One region of the Halomonas sp. AOP13-D3-9 genome, then DNA from elsewhere that is predicted to be linked to it. Evidence: predicted binding sites of a transcription regulator. Region 1 holds the regulator's gene; the other holds the start of a gene.

What was found. Region 1 encodes FNR, which switches genes on or off when oxygen is low (the NO sensors DNR and NnrR bind a similar motif). Its sites were predicted from a motif close to TTGATNTANATCAA; they were not measured.
Region 2: the regulator FNR is predicted to act here: its motif matches at 5,084-5,097, upstream of ACT3UM_RS05045 (cytochrome ubiquinol oxidase subunit I).

What each region holds. Positions count from the first base shown of each region.
Region 1 covers NZ_JBQSYH010000003.1:148,812-158,793, forward strand. The annotation lists gene ccoS (cbb3-type cytochrome oxidase assembly protein CcoS) at 1-191, shown strand, start outside; gene ACT3UM_RS04460 (sulfite exporter TauE/SafE family protein) at 188-880, shown strand; gene hemN (oxygen-independent coproporphyrinogen III oxidase) at 959-2,392, shown strand; gene fnr (fumarate/nitrate reduction transcriptional regulator Fnr) at 2,475-3,221, shown strand; gene ttcA (tRNA 2-thiocytidine(32) synthetase TtcA) at 3,214-4,125, opposite strand; gene ACT3UM_RS04480 (3'-5' exonuclease family protein) at 4,227-4,880, opposite strand; gene ACT3UM_RS04485 (DUF294 nucleotidyltransferase-like domain-containing protein) at 4,886-6,730, opposite strand; gene ACT3UM_RS04490 (DUF4212 domain-containing protein) at 7,441-7,701, shown strand; gene ACT3UM_RS04495 (sodium:solute symporter family protein) at 7,708-9,489, shown strand; gene ACT3UM_RS04500 (hypothetical protein) at 9,610-9,982, shown strand, end outside.
Region 2 covers NZ_JBQSYH010000003.1:279,763-289,744, forward strand. The annotation lists gene cydC (thiol reductant ABC exporter subunit CydC) at 1-428, opposite strand, end outside; gene cydD (thiol reductant ABC exporter subunit CydD) at 416-2,131, opposite strand; gene cydX (cytochrome bd-I oxidase subunit CydX) at 2,115-2,234, opposite strand; gene cydB (cytochrome d ubiquinol oxidase subunit II) at 2,247-3,389, opposite strand; gene ACT3UM_RS05045 (cytochrome ubiquinol oxidase subunit I) at 3,386-4,966, opposite strand; gene polA (DNA polymerase I) at 5,148-7,931, opposite strand; gene ACT3UM_RS05055 (homoserine kinase) at 8,107-9,066, shown strand; gene speA (biosynthetic arginine decarboxylase) at 9,063-9,982, shown strand, end outside.

The sequences.
Region 1 (9,982 bases):
TCTGGGCCTTCTTCTGGGCGGTCAAAAATGATCAGTTCGACGATTTAGAAGGCCCGGCGCACCGCATCTTGTTTGATGAGGACGACAACGATCTTCCCCCCGAACAGCGCCGCCAGCGCCCACCAGCCAAGCAAAAAACCGCCGCACCAAAAGATAAAAACGCCCCCGACGACCAAGAGCCTCGGCCATGAATCCCACAGGGCTTGATCTACCGCCGCTGCTGGCGGCATTCGTATTTGGCTTAATGGGCGGTGCCCACTGCATTGGTATGTGCGGCGGCATTATGAGCGCCCTCACCTTTGCAGTACCCCCCAGCATGCGCCATCCAGCGCGTATGGGGGGGCTGCTACTCAGCTACAATGCTGGCCGTATTATTAGCTATATGAGCGCAGGCGCGCTGGTTGCCCTGCTGGGCACGCTATTTTCGCTTTCCGCCACGGCACGAATGCTGCTTCAGGTGTTTGCCGCGCTGATGCTGATCCTGATGGCACTGTATATCGCCAACTGGTGGAAAGGGCTGCTCAAAGTGGAGGCGGTTGGCCGCCGTCTATGGCGCTTTATCGAGCCTGTGGGGCGGCGCTTAATGCCGGTGGTGTATATCCCTCAAGCCTTCGCGCTAGGCGCACTTTGGGGCTGGCTACCCTGTGGGCTGGTCTACTCCATGCTGGCCTGGAGCCTGGCGATAGCCGACCCGCTCCAGGGCGCGCTGCTAATGGGCGCATTTGGGCTAGGCACCCTGCCGGCGCTGCTCGCCACTGGCCTCGCTGCGCGCCAGCTAAGCCACCTGATTCGCCACCCGGCGACGCGCAGCGTGGCGGCACTAACGATTATCGCGTTTGCGCTGTGGCAGCTCTGGACTCTTACGGCACACAACCTCTAATAGCATGACATGGCTCAATCTTTACGCTTTCGTCACGGGTTAGGCTAGCGGCATTACCTCACGTCGGAGCGCCCCTTCATGCCCGTTCATGCCCCTGCGGTTTCACCTCTTACCTCGTCTGTGGCGGCAGCGCCCGTGCAGCCGGTGTGGGATGAAGCCCTGCTGCGCCGCTACGACACCAGCGGACCACGCTACACGTCTTACCCCACGGCGCTGTCATTTCACGACCAATTCACCCCCGGTGACCTGACCCAGGCACTAGAGCGTAGCAATGCCAGTCAGCGTTCGCTGTCGCTGTATGTTCACGTGCCTTTTTGTCGCAAGATCTGCTTCTACTGCGCATGCAATAAAATCGCCACCAAGAACACCGCCCTGACCGAGCCTTACTTATCCCGGCTCGACCGTGAAATGGTGCTGACCGCACGCCACTTGGATACATCACGACCGGTGGAGCAGCTACACTGGGGTGGCGGAACGCCGACCTTTCTTAGCTTGAATCAGATGGGCGACCTGATTGATCGTTTGGATGCCCGGTTTGGCCTTTCGTCCTCTGCCGATCGCGACTACGCGATTGAAATAGACCCCCGGGAAGCGGATGTATTTACCCTGCGCCACCTGCAGTCGTTAGGCTTTAACCGCATTAGCCTGGGCGTGCAGGATTTAAGCCCGTTGGTGCAGAAAGCCATTAACCGCATTCAACCGCGGGTACTCACCGAAACGCTGATGGAAGAGGCGCATCGCCTGGGCTTTCGCTCGCTCAATCTCGATCTTATTTACGGTTTACCGTTTCAGACAGAAAAGAGCTTTGCGAATACCCTCCGCCAGGTGATTGAACTCAATCCGGCGCGTCTTTCAGTATTTAACTACGCCCATATGCCCGAGCGCTTTGCTCCCCAGCGGCGTATTAATGTCGATGATTTGCCGGGCGGTGAAGAGAAGCTGGCAATTCTGCGCACCACGATTGAAATGCTCACCGCGGCTGGCTACGTACATATCGGGATGGATCACTTTGCCCGGCCTGACGATAGCCTGGCCATTGCTCAGCGCGACGGCTCGCTACAGCGCAACTTCCAAGGCTACTCCAGCCATGCCCAGTGCGATTTAATCGGGCTTGGCGTTTCGGCGATTTCACGTATTGATGACGTCTACGCGCAGAACCCGAGCGATCTGGCAAGCTACGAGGCGGCGTTGGATCAGGGTCAGCTCGCTACTGTGCGAGGCGTGCGGTTGAGTGATGACGACCTAATCCGGCGGGATGTGATTGAGCGGCTGATGTGCGATATGGGCATTGATCTGGCTGCGGTCAGCCAGCGCTGGAACATTGATGCCCCCCGCTATTTTGCCCCCGCTCTGGAGCGTTTACAGAGCGCCGAGCAAGATGGCTTACTGACCCGTAGTGGTGATCAACTTAACGCCACGCCCATGGGTCGACTGCTGGTGCGCCATTTAGCCATGGCGTTCGATACCCATCTTTCTGGGCAAATAGGGCAGCGCTACTCTAAGATTGTTTAATCACCTTATTGCAGGCATGCTAACGGCACCACAATAAGTAAGAATTTGCTAATTTTATCCTGACCCACTCAAGGAGCACCGCATGTTGGAACCTATGAGCAGCCGACGCTCGCTACTCCACGAAGCGCGCTGCCAAACCTGCAGCCTTAGCTCGCTGTGCCTGCCGCTTGCCCTTGAGTTGGACGATATGGGGCAGTTCGATGCGATTATTCGCCGCCGTGCGCCGCTGAAAAAAGGCGAGCCGCTGTTTCGCCAGGGTGACACTTTTACCAGCGTTTACGCGGTGCGTTCGGGGAGTTTGAAACAGGTCACCGCCGAAGGTAACGGCAGTGAGCAGTTGACCAATTTCTACCTGCCCAGTGAACTGGTGGGGCTGGATGGCATTGATGAAGAGCACTACCCCGGTAGCGTTATCGCCCTGGAAACCACCACCGTTTGCGAGATTCCTTTTGACCGCCTGGATTTGCTCTCAGAAGAGATCCCTGAGCTACGTGGCCAGCTGTATCGGAGCATGAGCAAAGAGTTGCGCGATGACCGACGCATGATGCGCCTACTCTCGCGCAAAACCGCCGATCAACGGCTGGCCACCTTTTTGATTACCCTTTCGGACCGTTTTCGTCGCCGAGGCTACTCGCCCTACAGCTTTCGCCTCTCAATGCCGAGGGCCGATATTGGCAACTACCTGGGCTTAGCGGTGGAAACCGTCAGCCGCATTTTAAGCCGCTTTCAGCAGCAGAGCGTGGTGGCGGTTTCTGGGCGAGAGGTCAATATTCTCGATATGCCGCGTTTGATTACCCTCGCCGAAGAGGAAGAGCAAACGGTTAGCTGACGTTGAAGGCCTGGATGCGACCCGCCAGCAGCTCCGCCTGCTTCGCCTCTAAGCCCTCAAAATCAAACAGGCTGCGGTCTGCCAACTGGGAGGGCGCAATATTGGTCACCGCTTTAAACATGCTTTCCAGACGGCCAGGAAACTTCTCATCCCACTCGGCGAGCATCTCTTTGACCACCTGACGCTGCATATTAGGCTGGGAGCCGCACAGGTTGCAGGGAATGATTGGGAACGCCATCAGCCGCGAAAATTCCGCAATATCCGCTTCTTTGCAGTAGGCCAACGGCCGAATAACGATATTCTTACCATCATCGGATAGCAGCTTCGGCGGCATCGCTTTCAGGTTGCCGCCGAAGAACATATTCAGAAACAGGGTTTCAAGAATGTCTTCCCGGTGATGGCCCAGGGCAATTTTATTGGCCCCAATCTCTTCGGCAAACCCATACAGCGAGCCGCGGCGAAGCCGTGAACAGAGCGCGCAGGTGGTCTTGCCTTCAGGGGTTTTCTCCTTCACCACCGAGTAGGTATCGCGTTCTACGATGTGATACTCCACCCCCTGCTTGTCCAGATAGGCAGGCAGCACATGCTCAGGAAAGCCCGGCTGCTTCTGATCCAGATTGACCGCTATCAACGAAAAGTTAACTGGCGCGTTGCGCTGCAAGTTGCGCAAAATCTCCAGCATCGTGTAGCTGTCCTTACCGCCGGAGAGGCACACCATCACGCGATCGCCTTCATTGATCATTTGGTAATCAATAATCGCATTGCCCACTTCTCGGCGCAGACGCTTTTGCAGCTTGTTAAATTCACGCTTCTGCTTAGCATCAGCCTGCACAGCGTCTGGAGAGGCTGCAGGAGCAACATCTGGCGTGTCAAAATGCGGGTCGAAATAATCTAGGGATTGCATGAAATAAGCACTGCCGATAGTGAAAGGCGCTAAAAGAGGAAATATTGCCACATTCTAACAACACTCACCGCCTGACCCAAACACTAGTGCTTCCCCCATTCCTATGCCACCTCCGCCATAACGCGCTGCAGGCGCATATACAGAAGTGCGCTGGCGGTTGCCTCGCCAAGCACGCTTTGCACACCCATGGCGGGCACCTGCCAGCATGCCAGCGCCTGGGCGAAGCTGGTGGGCGCTTCTACCTCCGGATGCAAACGCCGCAGTTGGCGCTGATGCAGTCTCGCCACATCAACCTGGGCATTGGGTAGCGCAAAATTCAGCTGCTTAGTCAGTAGTCTATTCAACGCTACAATGCGCTGCTCCAACTGCCAGCCCACAATGGGCCGATTGCCGATAAATTCCACTAATGCGCTCAAGTTATCGCTGCTTGGCGGCTGCACCTCCCCTGCCTCACATAGCAAATAATGACGGCGCAGCGTCGCACTTTCGGGCTGTTTCGTGCTACCTAACGTCATCACAAAAGCACGGCTGGTTCGTACCTGCTGCTGGCTCAGCACCACCGCCGCCAAGCTGATCACCGGCGATGACAATGTGGGCGTTGTCGTACATGCGAGTGCTACCAGCTCCTCGCCCATATAAGGTTGAAACAACCACTCATAGGGGGAATCAGCACAGCGCCGACGATCGCTTTCACGGCGCAACAAGGTGCGCAATGAACCGCTAAATAGCCCTACGTGTCGATCTAACAGCCGCATTCCGCTCACGAATACTCCAAATGATAACGATGGGAAAGCCGCTGCTTAAAGTCTTTGACAATATGCATCGCTTCGCGCAATAGGTCGCGCTCCAAGGAAGAAAGGTTTTGCACCACAACGCGATTAGCGCGATTGCTGCTCTGGGCGTTAGCTTCTTTTGTGTCCGAAGACGTTTCCACCGTACTTAGCTGCTGTTTAAGGCGTAGTTCGGAAAACAGTGCCAACGCTTCCCCCAAGTCATCGGCAAAACGACGATCCAAGCGACCGTCGGCAGCCAGCGCATCCAACCGATCAAAGGTTGAGGTGGCTTTTATCTGCCGCTCAAGCGCCATGGTGCGCACGCCGTGAACAATCGGGAAAATGCCGCCTTTCTTAATATCGATACCGTGCTGGGGCTTTTTCAACGAGCCAAACAGGGTCAACGGCGTCGAGAAACGCAGCGCTGTGCGGGCGAAATAGGAGAGTAGCAGCTCATCACCCGAGCAGCGTTCAAATAGCTCATCGCGGACGCTCTCCAGCAAGCTGAGATTGCCTGCCACGGCGTGGGCATCAAGCATAATCGCCAGCTTCATCAGGCTATCGCCGTCACGCTCCCTAACCCATTTTGCGATACGCTCCTTCCATTGGGTGACCGTGGCCACCCACTCGGGGTTAGACACCATAATATTGCCGGGGCACGGCGGATAGCCGAGCTGAATCAGCGTATCGGTGAGCGTCTGCATATGGCTTGCAAGGTCAGGCCACTGGGTTTCATCGGCCAGAATCAGGCCGTTATCCTGATCCGTTTTGAGGATCTGTTCACCGCGCCCTTCGCTGCCCATCACCATCATGCAGCTCTGCCCGTGATAGCGCTCATCAATGGTGAACTCCCAGGCTTTACTCATGATACGACCGTTCAGCGCGGCGAGCAGGTCCATCGCAAAGCGCAGCTTAACGCCCTGGGCCATCAGCGCTTTGACCAGCTCAGGGGTGCGCTGACTGGCCACCGCAAGCGCTTCCAAACTGGCTGCCTGCTCCACCTGCAAGCTCACCACATAGCTACGGCTTGAGAAGTAGCTAAGCACGTCAGTGAGCTCAACAACGCCTTTCAAGGCGCTGTGCTCCATCACGACCACCCTTGCCACTTTATGGCGGGTCATCAACACCAATACTTCAAATAAGTACTGATCCGGCGCGACGGTCACCAAATTAAAATGGGCAATCTCATCCACCGGCGATGTTACCGCGCTGCCCTGCAGCACCAGGGCATTGAGCAGATCGGTTTTGGTCACCATCCCCAGGGTGTCCTGGGTCTCTACCAGCAGGCTATCGGCGTGGCTAGCGTTGAGCTGTTTGACCGCGCTGGCTATATCGGTCGTCGCCGCCATTAGCAGCGGCTCTCGCATACACTCGCTCACTTTGGCCAACATAAAGCCCGCCATGGTGACACCCCCTTCGGCGCGCTTTTCGGTCAGCAGACGCGCCTTATGGGTCAGCGACTGGCGAAAGAAATTACTGAAGTCAGGGTAGTGACGACACAGTTGCTGAAACAGCGCTTTGGGCAGTAAGTAACACAGGCACTCCTGCTCAGCTTTAAAGCGGTAGCGGCTTTTACCATTGAGAATACTGATCGCGCCAAACAGATCCCCCGCCGTGTAGTGCCCAATACGCGCGGTAGCCGAGGGCAGCGTGGGGTCGATTTCCGCCACTTCGCCTTTATGAATCAGAAAGACAAACTCACCCGCTTGCCCCGTCTCTAAAATGATTTCGTCACGATCAAAATAGGCAAGGTCAATGCCACGGCGAATGTGCTCACGCCCCTCATCGTCAAGGAGCGTAAACGGCAGCTGGGATAGATCCACATCAACCATGGGGTTTGACCTCATTAAACGGGGCTGCGACTAACCGGTTTTTGCCTTAAGGCAAGCTAGCAGACATAAGAAAAAACAAATAAATATCGTGACTCGATGCTGATCCACATAAACTGAACCACTCCAACGCTTCAGAAAGCAGTTATCGATTATTATATGAAGGTGGCTGTACGGGTATAAAGGATTCACTTCCCAAGTAGCAAGTAGAACCTTGTTATACCTTTAGCTATCACGCTAAGGTCGAAGCGACCTTTGATACGCGACCAAAGTATCGATAGTTAATAACCGCCACTGCCCATTAAACGCAGTACATGTATTTAAAGTAGCCAATAAATGCATTTATTTGCTTACTAGACTATTGTCCCATAGCCCTGCAAACACCTACAAAATTCGCTTAACGGGCGTTTAAAAGCACTCAATTTCAACAACATGCAGCTAGCAAAGAGCCACTTCGCTGTTTATTGATACCAAAGTCTGGGATTTATTTTTTGACGTTTATTGCCCAGTATTAACAATGAGTCATGCAGGGTAATCGCACGTCACTAACTAACTCGACATTTCATATCGAATAATAAGGTGACGTGCCAACAGGAACTGACTCACCACTCCTAACGATTGAGTGGCTTTAGACGTGCGATTGCCCTGATGGGTCACACGCTATTCCTCGTGAACTTTCCCAACCTTAAAAATCACAAGTGGAGAGCAACACAATGGCAGACGACAAAACCAATGCTGCTGAATACTGGAAAGCAAACGTCCGGTTAATTTTCGGATGCCTAGCTGTTTGGGCATTTGTTTCTTACGGATGCGCTATCCTGTTTCGCCCACTGCTCGCCGGTATTCCGGTTGGCGGCACTGATCTTGGCTTCTGGTTTGCACAACAGGGCTCAATCCTAACGTTTATCGTGCTGATCTTCTTCTACGCCTGGAAGATGAATAAGCTCGATAAAAAATTTGGCCTTGGGGAGTAAGCCGGTATGAGCCAGTTTGCAATTAACCTACTGTTCGTCGGCGCCTCCTTTGCCTTGTATATAGGCATTGCGATTTGGGCGCGCGCCGGCTCAACGAAAGACTTCTATGTCGCGGGCGGCGGCGTTCACCCGATCACCAACGGGATGGCGACCGCAGCTGACTGGATGTCAGCGGCATCGTTTATCTCAATGGCGGGTTTGCTGGCCTCTGGTGGCTACGCCAACTCCACCTTCCTGATGGGCTGGACCGGTGGCTACGTTATCCTCGCGATGCTATTAGCCCCTTACCTGCGTAAGTTTGGTAAGTTCACCGTGCCCGACTTCATTGGCGACCGCTTCTACAGCAACACCGCTCGTCTCGTTGCGATCGTGTGCTTAATTGTGGCGTCGGTTACCTACGTTATCGGCCAAATGACCGGTGCGGGCGTTGCGTTCTCGCGCTTCCTTGAAGTCAGCAACACCTGGGGTATCTGGCTAGCCGCGTTGATCGTATTCCTTTACGCCGTATTTGGTGGCATGAAGGGCATCACCTACACCCAGGTGGCGCAATACATTGTTCTGATCATCGCTTACACCATTCCTGCGGTGTTTATTGCCTTCCAACTGACCGGCAATCCGATTCCAATGTTCGGCATGTTCAGCACGCACACCGAATCCGGTATTCCGTTACTAGAAAAACTGGATGACGTTGTCAATGCGCTGGGCTTCCGCGACTACACGGCCGATGTGGATAACAAGCTCAACATGGTGTTGTTCACCCTGTCGCTGATGGTCGGTACTGCCGGTCTTCCCCACGTTATCATTCGCTTCTTCACCGTACCGAAAGTGGCCGACGCGCGTTGGTCTGCTGGTTGGGCGCTGGTGTTCATTGCCCTGCTCTACCTGACCGCACCGGCGGTAGGCTCTATGGCGCGCTTGAACCTGGCGACTACCGTGTATCCGGAGATGGCGGGGCAGGTTGAGAACTACGAAGAGGCTGCGCAAAACCCGATTCTGTACGAAGAGCGTCCAGGCTGGGTCCGCACCTGGGAAGAAACAGGTCTTATCAGCTTCAATGACCTGAACAATGACGGTCGTATCCAGATGTATAACGATGCTACCGACTATTCTGACCGTGGCTGGGAAGGCAACGAGCTAACCGTTAATAACGATATCCTGGTACTCGCCAACCCGGAAATTGCCAACTTGCCCGGCTGGGTCATTGGCTTGATCGCAGCAGGCGGTATCGCCGCGGCGCTGTCTACCGCAGCAGGCTTGCTACTGGCGATCTCTTCGGCGATCAGTCACGATTTGATCAAGACCATGATCAACCCGAAGATTTCCGAAAAAGGCGAAATGTTAGCAGCGCGAATTTCCATGGGCGGCGCGATTCTACTGGCCACCTATCTGGGGCTTAATCCGCCAGGGTTTGCGGCACAAACGGTGGCATTGGCCTTTGGTATCGCCGGTGCATCACTGTTCCCTGCGCTGATGATGGGTATCTTCTCCAAGCGGATGAACAGCCCTGGCGCAGTGTCCGGTATGCTGGCAGGCTTGATTTGTACCCTGCTGTATATCTTCACCTACCTGGGCTGGTTCTTCGTTCCGGACACCAACACACTGGCCAACACGCCGGATAACTGGATCTTCGGTATTTCGCCGCTCTCCTTCGGTGCCGTCGGCGCGATGATCAACTTCGCCGTTGCCTTTGCGGTCTCCAGAGTGACCGCTGCACCGCCACAGGAAATTCAGGATCTGGTGGAAAGCGTTCGCTATCCAAAAGGTGCTGGTGTGGCGATCGATCACTAAGTCATACTCTTTCCTGGCGTTATCGCAGTGCCGTGATATCGCTTAGGAATCGACCTTACCATCGGGCTTCCTTCGGGAGGCCCGATGGCTTTTATAGACGGCTTTTGGAAAGGATATTTTATGATTTGGCATTTGATCGCCGCCGTTTTTGCTGGCCTTGCGGCGGCAGGGATTGGCTTAATACTTCGCACACTGAGCGGTAAGCGACTCCCCAAGTGGATCGTACCGGTCTGCGGTGGGCTGGGCATGTTGGCCTATCAAATACAGGTTGAGTACAGCTGGTTTGAACACAAAAAGGCGCAGCTTCCCGAGACCGCTACGGTCATTTCCACCGAAAGTGGCACGGCGGTATGGCGCCCATGGACTTTTGCCATTCCCATGACCACCAAGTTCAGCATGATCGATAGTGAAAATATTCGCATGAGCGAGCAGGATGGCGCCCGTTTGGCGGAATTTATCCTGTATCAGTTTGAGCGTCATCACACCGATATTT
Region 2 (9,982 bases), 130 kb from region 1:
AGCTGATCGATATCGCTGACCAGCCGATGCATGGTGCTGGCCGTGCCGTGGTGCGAAGAATGGGAAGCCGACTGTAAAGGCGTTTGTCCCAATGCCATAAAAAGCCGACAGCGCAGGTCTTTTAGCAACCCCAGGGCGGCATCGTGGGAGGCTAGGCGCTCACCGTAGCGCCCGGCCGTGCGGACGATGGCACACAGACGAATCAAAGCCGCGGGACGAAAATAGTCGAAGCCGAAGGCGCTCGCAGTCACCGTCCCGGCCACCGCCGCAGCGGTGATAAACCAACCGGAAATGGCCAGCAAGCCGATAACGGCCAGCAGCGTGGCGGCGCCCAGCAGGAACGCCAGCGACCAGCCGCCGCGCCTAAGCAGCAGCACATCACGCAGCCGGATGGTGGAGGTAGACGGTGTCTGGTTTAGCCGCAACATGCCATAGCCTCTTGCAATGACAGCTCTACTCGCCGGTCAACCCACCCCAGCCCCGCCGACTCGTGGCTGACGACAATCACGCTACGCCCGCGACTAAGCTGCCCGATCAATGTATTGAGTTGCCAGGCGGCATCCGGATCGAGATGGGCCGTGGGCTCATCGAACAGCCATAGCGCTGCATCGCGAAGCAGCAGCTGCGCCAACCCCAAGCGTTGCAGCTGGCCGCCGGAAAGCCCCTGCCCACGCTCACCCAACTGCGTGGCAAGCCCATTACCACGAACCAGAATTGGCCAAAGTCCGACCTGGGTGAGCACTTCAATAAGCTCTGCATCAGATTTGTCTGGGGCCGCCAAGCGCAGATTCTCCGCAATGCTGCCGGACTGTATCGGCGGTTGCTGACTAAGGTAGCCAAGCTGGCCTTGCCAGGCGTCGCGAGGCCATTGGGAAAGCTCGCGACCATTTGCCTTCAGGCTGCCCTGGTAGGCGGTAAACCCCAGCAGCGCTTGCAACAGGCTCGACTTGCCCGCCCCGCTCTCCCCCTGCACCAGCAGCCGTTCGCCCGCGGCCAGCGTCAGGTTAAGCGGCGCCAGCCGAAGCCTCCCGACCTCACCGCTAACACTTAACTCGCGGCATTCAACAGCGAGAGAATCACCGCTTACCGCTGTTGGAGAGAGCGGCGCCCCTTGGGGTTGCCAAGTGTCGGCCTCCAGCAGCGGCGTCAACGCCTGCATGGCACCGACGGCTTCTGCACGGGCATGGTAATCGCTGCCCAATTGGCGTAGCGGTGCATAAAACTCGGGCGCCAGCAGCAAAATAAACAGCGCCCCCTGATACGGCACCGGAACGTCTGCTTTCGCCCAGGGCAATAGGCCAAGCAAGCCCAAGCCAAGATAGAGCGCCACCAGGGCAATCGCCAGCGCGGCAAAAAACTCCAGCACCGCGCTGGATAGAAAGGCCAGTCTAAGCACCCGCATGGTACGCCCACGATAGGCGTCGCTTGCCTGGGCGACCTTGGCCTCCGCCTGGTCGGTCGCCCCCATGCGCTGCAGCGTCGCCATCCCTCGAACCAGGTCGAGAAAGCGGCCACCCATACGCGCCAGCGCCGTGAACTGCTGCTCACTGGCACCCGCCGCGGCACGCCCAACGAGGATCATAAACAGCGGCACCAAGGGTGCGGTCATGAGCATTAATCCTGCGGCCAACGGGCTATGCAACGCCACCACCGCCGCGATCAGGCAGGGCACTAACACCGCCAGCAGGCTCTGTACCCGATAGCGGCTGATATAACCATCCAAGGCGTCCACCTGCTCCAGCACCTGAGTGGCCAAGGCACCATCGCTGCCAAATTGGCGTCTAACCGGCCCCAATCGCCCAAGCTGCTTTAGTAACTGGCTACGTAACGAATCTCGGGCACGCAGACTGGCCTGCCGAGACAGCCACTCACGGCCAGCGTGGAGAAAAGGGCGTAGCACCATACAAACGGCCAGCCCGGCTAGCCATGCCGATGGGTGGCCCAGCGACTCCCGGCCCTGCCAGAGCAGTAACCAGTGATGGAACAGTGCCGCCAGCAGCCAACTCTGGGTAATCAGCAGTACCACGCCGATCAGCGCGAGCAGTGTGGCGCCCCGCAACCACCAGCGTTGCGGGGCCAGGCAGCAGTTCAGCCGCTGCCCTGGGTCAATAGCGTCAGTCGCTCCGCTCATGCTCGGCTTCGCCTTCATAGCCATTCACCTCAAGCCGCATGGCGATAAGAACAGTGACGACAGCCGCCAGCGTGACACCCAAAATCCAGGCGAAATACCACATAGGATAATCTCCTCAGTAAAGTGCTTTGTCGTTATCACGAATAAACTGCTCATTTAGGCGACCGCGCATGACCCAATAACTCCAGGCGGTATAGAGCAATATCAACGGCACGAAGATACACACCACCACAAACATGATCTTGAGCGTCAGCTCACTCGCCGTGGCATCCCACATGGTGAGGCTATGATTAGGGTTGAGTGTCGACGGCATCACGAAAGGGAACATCGTCACGCCGGTGGTGACCACCACCATGGCCATAGCGATGGCCGAACTGGTAAATGCCAGCGCATGCCGCCCCAGTTTCATGGTCAACGAGCAGAGTACAAAACCCAATGCCCCCACTGCTGGCAGTAGCCATAACAGCGGGAAGCGGCTGTAGTTGGCACTCCAACCGCCAACACTGACCGTGACGATTTTGCCAGTGGTATCGTTGTAGCCCTGGGTGTCGATCACGCTGGCCACCTGGTAGCCATCAATGCCCCATAGCAGCCAGACCCCACCCAGCACGAACAGTGCCGCGCACACCAATGCGGTGAGGCTGCCGATAGCTGCACTCCGCCTGCGCAGTTCGCCCTCGGTTTTGAGTTGCAGCCAGGCCGCGCCGTGGGTGACAAACATCAGCAGGCTCAACAGCCCGGCCAACAGCGCAAACGGATTCAATAGCCCCAGTAAGCCGCCTTGATACTCCAAGCGCAGATAGTCATCGAACTGGAAGGGAACGCCCTGGAGAAGATTGCCAAAGGCGACACCAAAGATCAGCGCAGGAACGGCGGAGCCGATCGTCAGCCCCCAGTCCCAGCGACTGCGCCAGCTGGGGTTGTCCAACTTGGAGCGGTAATCAAATGCTAAAGGGCGCAGGAAAAGCGCGAACAGCGTCAGCATCAAGGCGAAATAGAAGCCGTTGAAAGCGGTTGCGTAAACCGGCGGCCAGGCAGCAAACAGTGCTCCCCCAGCGGTCACCAGCCAGACCTGATTGCCGTCCCAGTGAGGCGCCATGGAGTTGATCATCACCCGACGTTCAAGATCGTTGCGGCCAACGACCTTAAGCAAGGTGGCAACGCCCATATCAAATCCATCGGTGACCGCGAAGCCGATCAACAGCACGCCGATCAGCACCCACCAGACAAACCTAAGTGTTTCGTAGTCCATTATCATGCCTCCCGCGCAGGGGTTGGGATTGGATGGGTTGGGATTGGATAGTCAGCGTCATCATCCAGGTAACCGCTACCGGAAGGCCCCTTGCGGGCAAAGTGCTGCATCAACCACATTTCGATAATGACGAAGGTGGTGTAGAGGACGCCGATGGCAATCAGGGTAGTGAGCACCTGCTCAGCAGTCAGACTGGAAATAGCCAGGTGCACCGGGAGGATCTCGCCGATGGCCCACGGCTGACGGCCATACTCGGCCACAAACCAGCCCGCTTCACAGGCGATCCAGGGCAGCGGCAGGCTGAACAGCGCAAAGCGCAGTAACCAAGGCGACTTCTCAGGCTGACAGCGCACGCTATGCCAGAGGGCCAGGGCAAACAGCAACAGCATGCTAAAGCCAGCGGCTACCATGGCCCGAAAAGACCAGAACAGCGGCCAAACCTTGGGAATCGACGCCTCTACGGCCTGGTTAATCTCGGCGGCCGTCGCATTGGCCACATCGTCGCTATAAGCGCTAAGCAGTAGCCCATAGCCGAGATCGCTGCGCACCTCCTCGAACCGGGCCTGATCCCCTTCACGCTCTTCACCGCTGCGCAGGCGCTGCATAAGGGCATAGGCTTCCTGGCCGTTGACGATGCGTTCGCGGTGCTCCGCCTTAAGCTCTCGGATCCCCATCACTTCAGTATCCAGCGAGCGCGTAGCGATCAAGCCCATCACGCCAGGTATCTTGATGGCTAGGTCGGTGCGCTGTTCAGCCTCGTTGGGCAGCCCAAACAGCGTAAAGGCGGCCGGGGCGGGATGGGTTTGCCATTCGGCCTCGATGGCGGCCAGCTTGACCTTTTGGACATCTCCCAGCTCATAACCAGATTCGTCGCCGAGGACAATCACCGACAGCACACTGGCCAACCCGAAGGCAGACGCAATCGCGAAGCTGCGCCGGGCAAAGGCGATCTCGCGACCCTTGAGCAGGTACCAGCTTGAAATCGCCAGCACGAACACCGCGCCGGTGACGTAGCCCGCCGACACGGTATGCACGAATTTGACTTGGGCAACGGGGTTGAGCAGCACTTCAGTAAAGCTGACCAACTCCATACGCATGGTGGCAAGGTTAAGCTCCGACCCCACCGGATGCTGCATCCAGCCATTGGCCACCAGAATCCACAGGGCCGACATATTGGTCGCCAGCGCCATCAGCCAGGTAACCGCCAGATGTTTCTCTTTTGACAGGCGATCCCAGCCGAAAAAGAACAGCCCGACCAGGGTCGACTCAAGGAAGAACGCCATCAAGGCTTCTATCGCCAGCGGCGCACCGAAGATATCGCCGACATAGTGAGAGTAGTACGACCAGTTGGTGCCGAACTGAAACTCCATGGCGATGCCGGTGGTGACCCCCAGCGCAAAGTTAATACCGAACAGCTTGCCCCAGAACTTGGTCATCTGACGATAAATGGTTTTACCGGTCATTACATAGACCGTCTCCATGATCGCCAGCAGTATCGACAGCCCTAGCGTTAAGGGTACAAACAGGAAATGCACCATCGCCGTAAAGGCGAATTGCAACCTGGATAATTCAACAATGTCCATGAGTGACTCCCGATGGATAGCTTAAACACACCTCTCGCCCCACCGGGAAGCCACTGACTGGCGCTCACCCAGGCAAAGCGATGGGTATAAGGTTATGCCTCCACCCGAGTCAAAAATTTGATCCTGGTCAATTCCTTATCTATGCATGGTGCGGTTGCGACAAAATGCCCTTATCACCTGGCTAGTGCGCCTCATCCCAATTGGCGCCGCTCTCCGCCTCTACTATTAGCGGCACTTTCAGTTCAGCCGCGCCCTGCATGCGCTTTTGCACCTGCTCGATAAACGCCTCGACCTGCTTCTCGGCCACCTCAAACACCAGCTCATCGTGCACCTGCATGACCATCAGTGCGTCGAACTCACCTTCTGCCAGCCATGCATCCACGTCGATCATCGCCTGCTTGATGATATCCGCCGCGGTGCCCTGCATCGGTGCGTTAATGGCGGTGCGCTCGGCGCCTTGACGGCGGTTGCGGTTTTGCGATTGGATTTCCGGCAGGTAGAGCCGCCGACCCAGCACGGTTTCGACAAAGCCATCTTCCGCCGCCTGGGAACGGATGCGCTCCATATAGCGTGCTACGCCGGGGTAGCGGTCGAAGTAGCGGTCGATATAGGTCTGCGCCTGGTTACGCTCGATATGCAGCTGGCGTGAAAGCCCCCAGGCGCTCATGCCATAGATCAAGCCGAAGTTAATCGCTTTGGCGCTGCGGCGCTGGTCGCCTGACACCTTCTCAAGGGAAGTGCCAAAGACCTCCGCCGCGGTGGCGGTATGGATATCACGCCCCTCGGCAAAGGCTTCCAGCAGGCCTTTGTCCTCGGAAAGGTGCGCCATAATACGTAGCTCGATCTGCGAGTAGTCGGCGGCAACAATGCGATAACCAGGGCGGGCGATAAACGCCTGACGAATTTTGCGCCCCTCTTCGGTACGAATAGGGATATTCTGCAAGTTCGGGTCCGACGACGACAGCCGCCCGGTCGCGGTCACCGCCTGGTGGTAGCTGGTGTGTACCCGGCCAGTGGCTTTATTGAGTAGCCGCGGCAGCTTATCGGTATAAGTGGATTTAAGCTTCGCCAAGCCACGATGTTCCATAATCACTTTCGGCAGCGGGTAATCCAGCGCCAGCTCTTCCAGCACGGCTTCCGCGGTTGAGGGCGCGCCTTTTGGGGTTTTCTTCAACACCGGGATTTTCTGCTCTTCAAACAGGATTTGCCCTAACTGCTTGGGTGAGCCGAGATTAAATTCGCGCCCGGCCAGCTCAAACGCTTCGCGCTCCAACTCGCCAATACGCTTTTCCAACTGCTGACTCTGCTTGTGCAGTAGGTCAGCATCCACCGCCACCCCATTACGCTCAATGCGCGAGAGCACTTTGATCAGCGGCAGTTCGATATTATCCAGTACTTCTGCCAAGCGTCCCTCGTTTTCGACCTGTGGGCGTAGCGTTTGCTGCAGCCGTAGGGTGATATCGACATCTTCGCAGGCGTAAGGCGCCGCCTGCTCCAGGGCAATCTGGTTAAAGGTGAGCTGCTTGGCGCCCTTACCGGCAATCTCTTCAAAGGAGATGGTCTTTTCGCCCAAATACTTCAGCGCCAGCGAGTCCATATCGTGGCGGGTGGCCGTGGAGTTGAGCACGTACGACGCCAGCATGGTGTCGGCAAAAGGCCCGGCAACGGAGATCGCATAGTTGGCCAGCACCGAAATATCGTACTTGAGGTTCTGGCCAATCTTGGTCTTGGTCGGGTCTTCCAGCAGCGGCTTTAGCGCCGCCAGCACCGTTTTGCGGTCAAGCTGCTGGGGGGCATCCAGATAGTCGTGGGCCAGGGGAATATAGGCCGCCTCCCCCGCTTCCAGCGACAAGCCGATGCCGACGATTTCTGCATCCATATAGTTGAGGCTGGTGGTTTCCAAATCAAAACAGAAGCGCTCGGCGTTGTGTAGCCTATCCAGCCAGCGCTCAAAGTCTGCCTGTTCGAGAATGACATAATCTTCACGGGCACTCCCATTGGCAGATGCCTCCGCGCCCTCGGGCTCGTTATCGTCAGCGCTGGCAGGGGCAGGCTCGCCGCCTTTCACATCATCCACGCCTTCATCTTTGCCTTCCAGCAACTCACCTAGCCACTGACGGAACTCCATCTCTTTATACAGCGTGACCAGCGCTTCACGGTCCGGGTGGGCAATATCCAAATCATCCAAGCCCACCGGCAAATCGCAATCAACCTTGATGGTCGCTAACTGATACGAAAGGAAGGCCTGATCGCGATGCTCTTCAAGTTTCTTGGGCAGCGTTTTTGCGCCCCGAAAAGTAAGCGTTTTGACCCGTTCTAAATCGCTATAAATGGTCTCCAGGCCACCGCCCATGCCTTGCAGTAGACCAATCGCAGTCTTTTCACCCACGCCGGGCACGCCAGGAATGTTATCGACCTTGTCACCCATCAGGGCGAGAAAATCGATAATCAGCGCAGGGGGCAGGCCGAACTTATCCTCCACGCCCCCCTCGTCCAGGGTTTCATCCTTCATGGTGTTGACCAGCGTGATATGGGCATTGACCAGTTGCGCCATATCCTTGTCGCCGGTGGAAATGACCGCATCGCGCCCTGCTTGGGTAGCGTGGTGGGCTAGAGTGCCGATCACATCGTCCGCCTCCACACCTTCAATGCACAGCAGCGGCAGGCCCAATGCTTTCACGCAGGCGTGTAGCGGCGCAATTTGGCTGCGCAGGTCATCGGGCATGGGTGGACGGTGGGCTTTGTAGTCGCTGTACATCTCATCGCGGAAGGTTTTGCCCGGCGCGTCGAAAACCACCGCCATGGGGCTTTCGGGGTAATCCTTAATCAGCCGCTTGAGCATATTCAACACGCCCTTCACCGCGCCTGTCGGCTGACCACTGGAAGTCGTTAGCGGCGGTAGCGCATGAAAGGCACGGTAAAGATAGGAGGAGCCATCGACGAGGACGATCGGAGCGCGAGCCATAACCAAGTTCCTAAAGTGAGTCGTAAAAAAATAAGTGCTAAAAAGAGTTACTCACATGATACCCGCTGCGCAGGCGGCCTGCAGAGTCAAACTCTATTCTGTTATCACAACAACGCTGCCAACTCAGCGACCAAGCCGCTACAATAATGGGCTTAGCAACCTGGGCGAGACTCTCATGGCTGTATTTACCCCGCTTAGCGACGCACAGGTCGCCGCGTTTTTAGAAAAATTTGATGTTGGCAGTTTCGTTTCCCTACAGGGGGTGGCGAGCGGCACCGAAAACTCGACGTTCTTTGTCACCACCGACCACCGCGAGCTGGTGTTAACCCTGTTCGAACAGGGGGAGCACGAAGAGCTGCCGTTCTTCGTTGAACTGCTCGACTATTTGGACGAGCACCGCCTGCCAGTGCCTGGCACCATTCACGACCGTGAAGGTATCGCGCTGCATAGCCTGGAGGGCAAACCGGCGCTGCTCTACCCGCGCTTGCCTGGACGCCATCCCGAGGCGCCTAATTTAGCCCAGTGCCACGCCCTGGGCGACACCTTGGGCCGCCTGCACGTGGTGTCAAAGCGCTTTCCTGGTCACCGCCCTAACCCGCGGGATCTAAACTGGTTGCAGGTTATGCACCATAAGGTGCTGAGCTATATCAGCCCCGCGGATCAAATGTTGATGAAGGATGAGGTCGACGATTTCGAAAGTGCCTTCAGCCAACACGGTGAGCTGCCCCAGGGCGCTCTGCATGGTGATCTTTTCCGCGACAACACCCTGTTCGAGGGGGATCAGCTTGGCGGCATTATCGACTTTTATAATGGCTGCACCGGCGACCTGCTGTTTGATGTGGCAATTGTAATCAACGACTGGGCCTCTAACGAAGATGGCACGCTCAATCCCGAGCGCTACGAGACGCTACTGCGCGCCTATCAGGCACGTCGCCCATTAACCACCGCTGAGCGTGAGCTGTGGCCGACCATGCTGCGCATGACGGCGCTGCGCTACTGGCTGTCGCGTCTGCTGGTGGTCTATGTTGATCCACCGGCCCACGACTTGACCCCCCACGACCCCGAGCGTTTTCGTACTATTTTAACCGCGCGCATTGCCCACGGTGCACTGCCGCTGCCTGAGGTGTCTGCATGAGTGTGATGGCAACGACTAGCCCTGCCCTGCGCGCACGGCGTACCTGGAATATTGATCAGTGGGGCAGCGGCTACTTCGACGTGGATGACCACGGTCAGGCCCTGGTGCGCCCGCTGGGTAGCGATGCGGAAGGCCCAGCGCTACCGCTTAGCGGCCTGGTGCGCCAACTGCAAGCAGCCGGGCTGCGCCTGCCGGTGCTGGTGCGCTTTAGCGATATTCTCCACGACCGGGTGGAGCAGCTGTGCGGCGCTTTTGATGCCGCCATGAGCGACTGTGACTACCAGGGCGGCTACACCGCGGTTTACCCGATTAAAGTCAATCAGCAGCGCCGGGTGGTCGAAGAAATTCTGGCCACCGCCGAGCGCGGCAGTGGTCGCGTAGGACTGGAAGCGGGCAGCAAGCCAGAACTGCTGGCGGTGTTGGCGCTTTCCGACGGTGGCTCATCGCTGATTGTGTGTAACGGCTACAAAGACCGCGAATACGTGCGACTGGCGCTGCTGGGGGAAAAGCTCGGCCACAAGGTCTACTTGGTGGTCGAAAAGCTCTCCGAGCTGCAGCTGATTTTGGAAGAGGCCCGCGAGCTGGAGGTCACGCCCCGCATAGGCCTGCGCGCCCGTCTGGCCTCGGTGGGTAAAGGCAAATGGCAGAATACCGGCGGCGAAAAATCCAAGTTCGGGCTCACCGCCAGCCAAATACTGGAAGTCGTCGATACGCTACGTCGCGAGGAGGCGCTGGAGAGTCTGCAGCTGGTGCACTTCCATCTGGGCTCCCAGATCGCCAATATCCGCGATATTCAACGTGGTTTACGCGAGTGCGCACGCTTCTACCAGAACCTGATGCAGTTGGGCGCGCCCATTGATACCGTGGATGTAGGCGGCGGCCTGGGTATCGACTACGAAGGCACTCGCTCACGCAG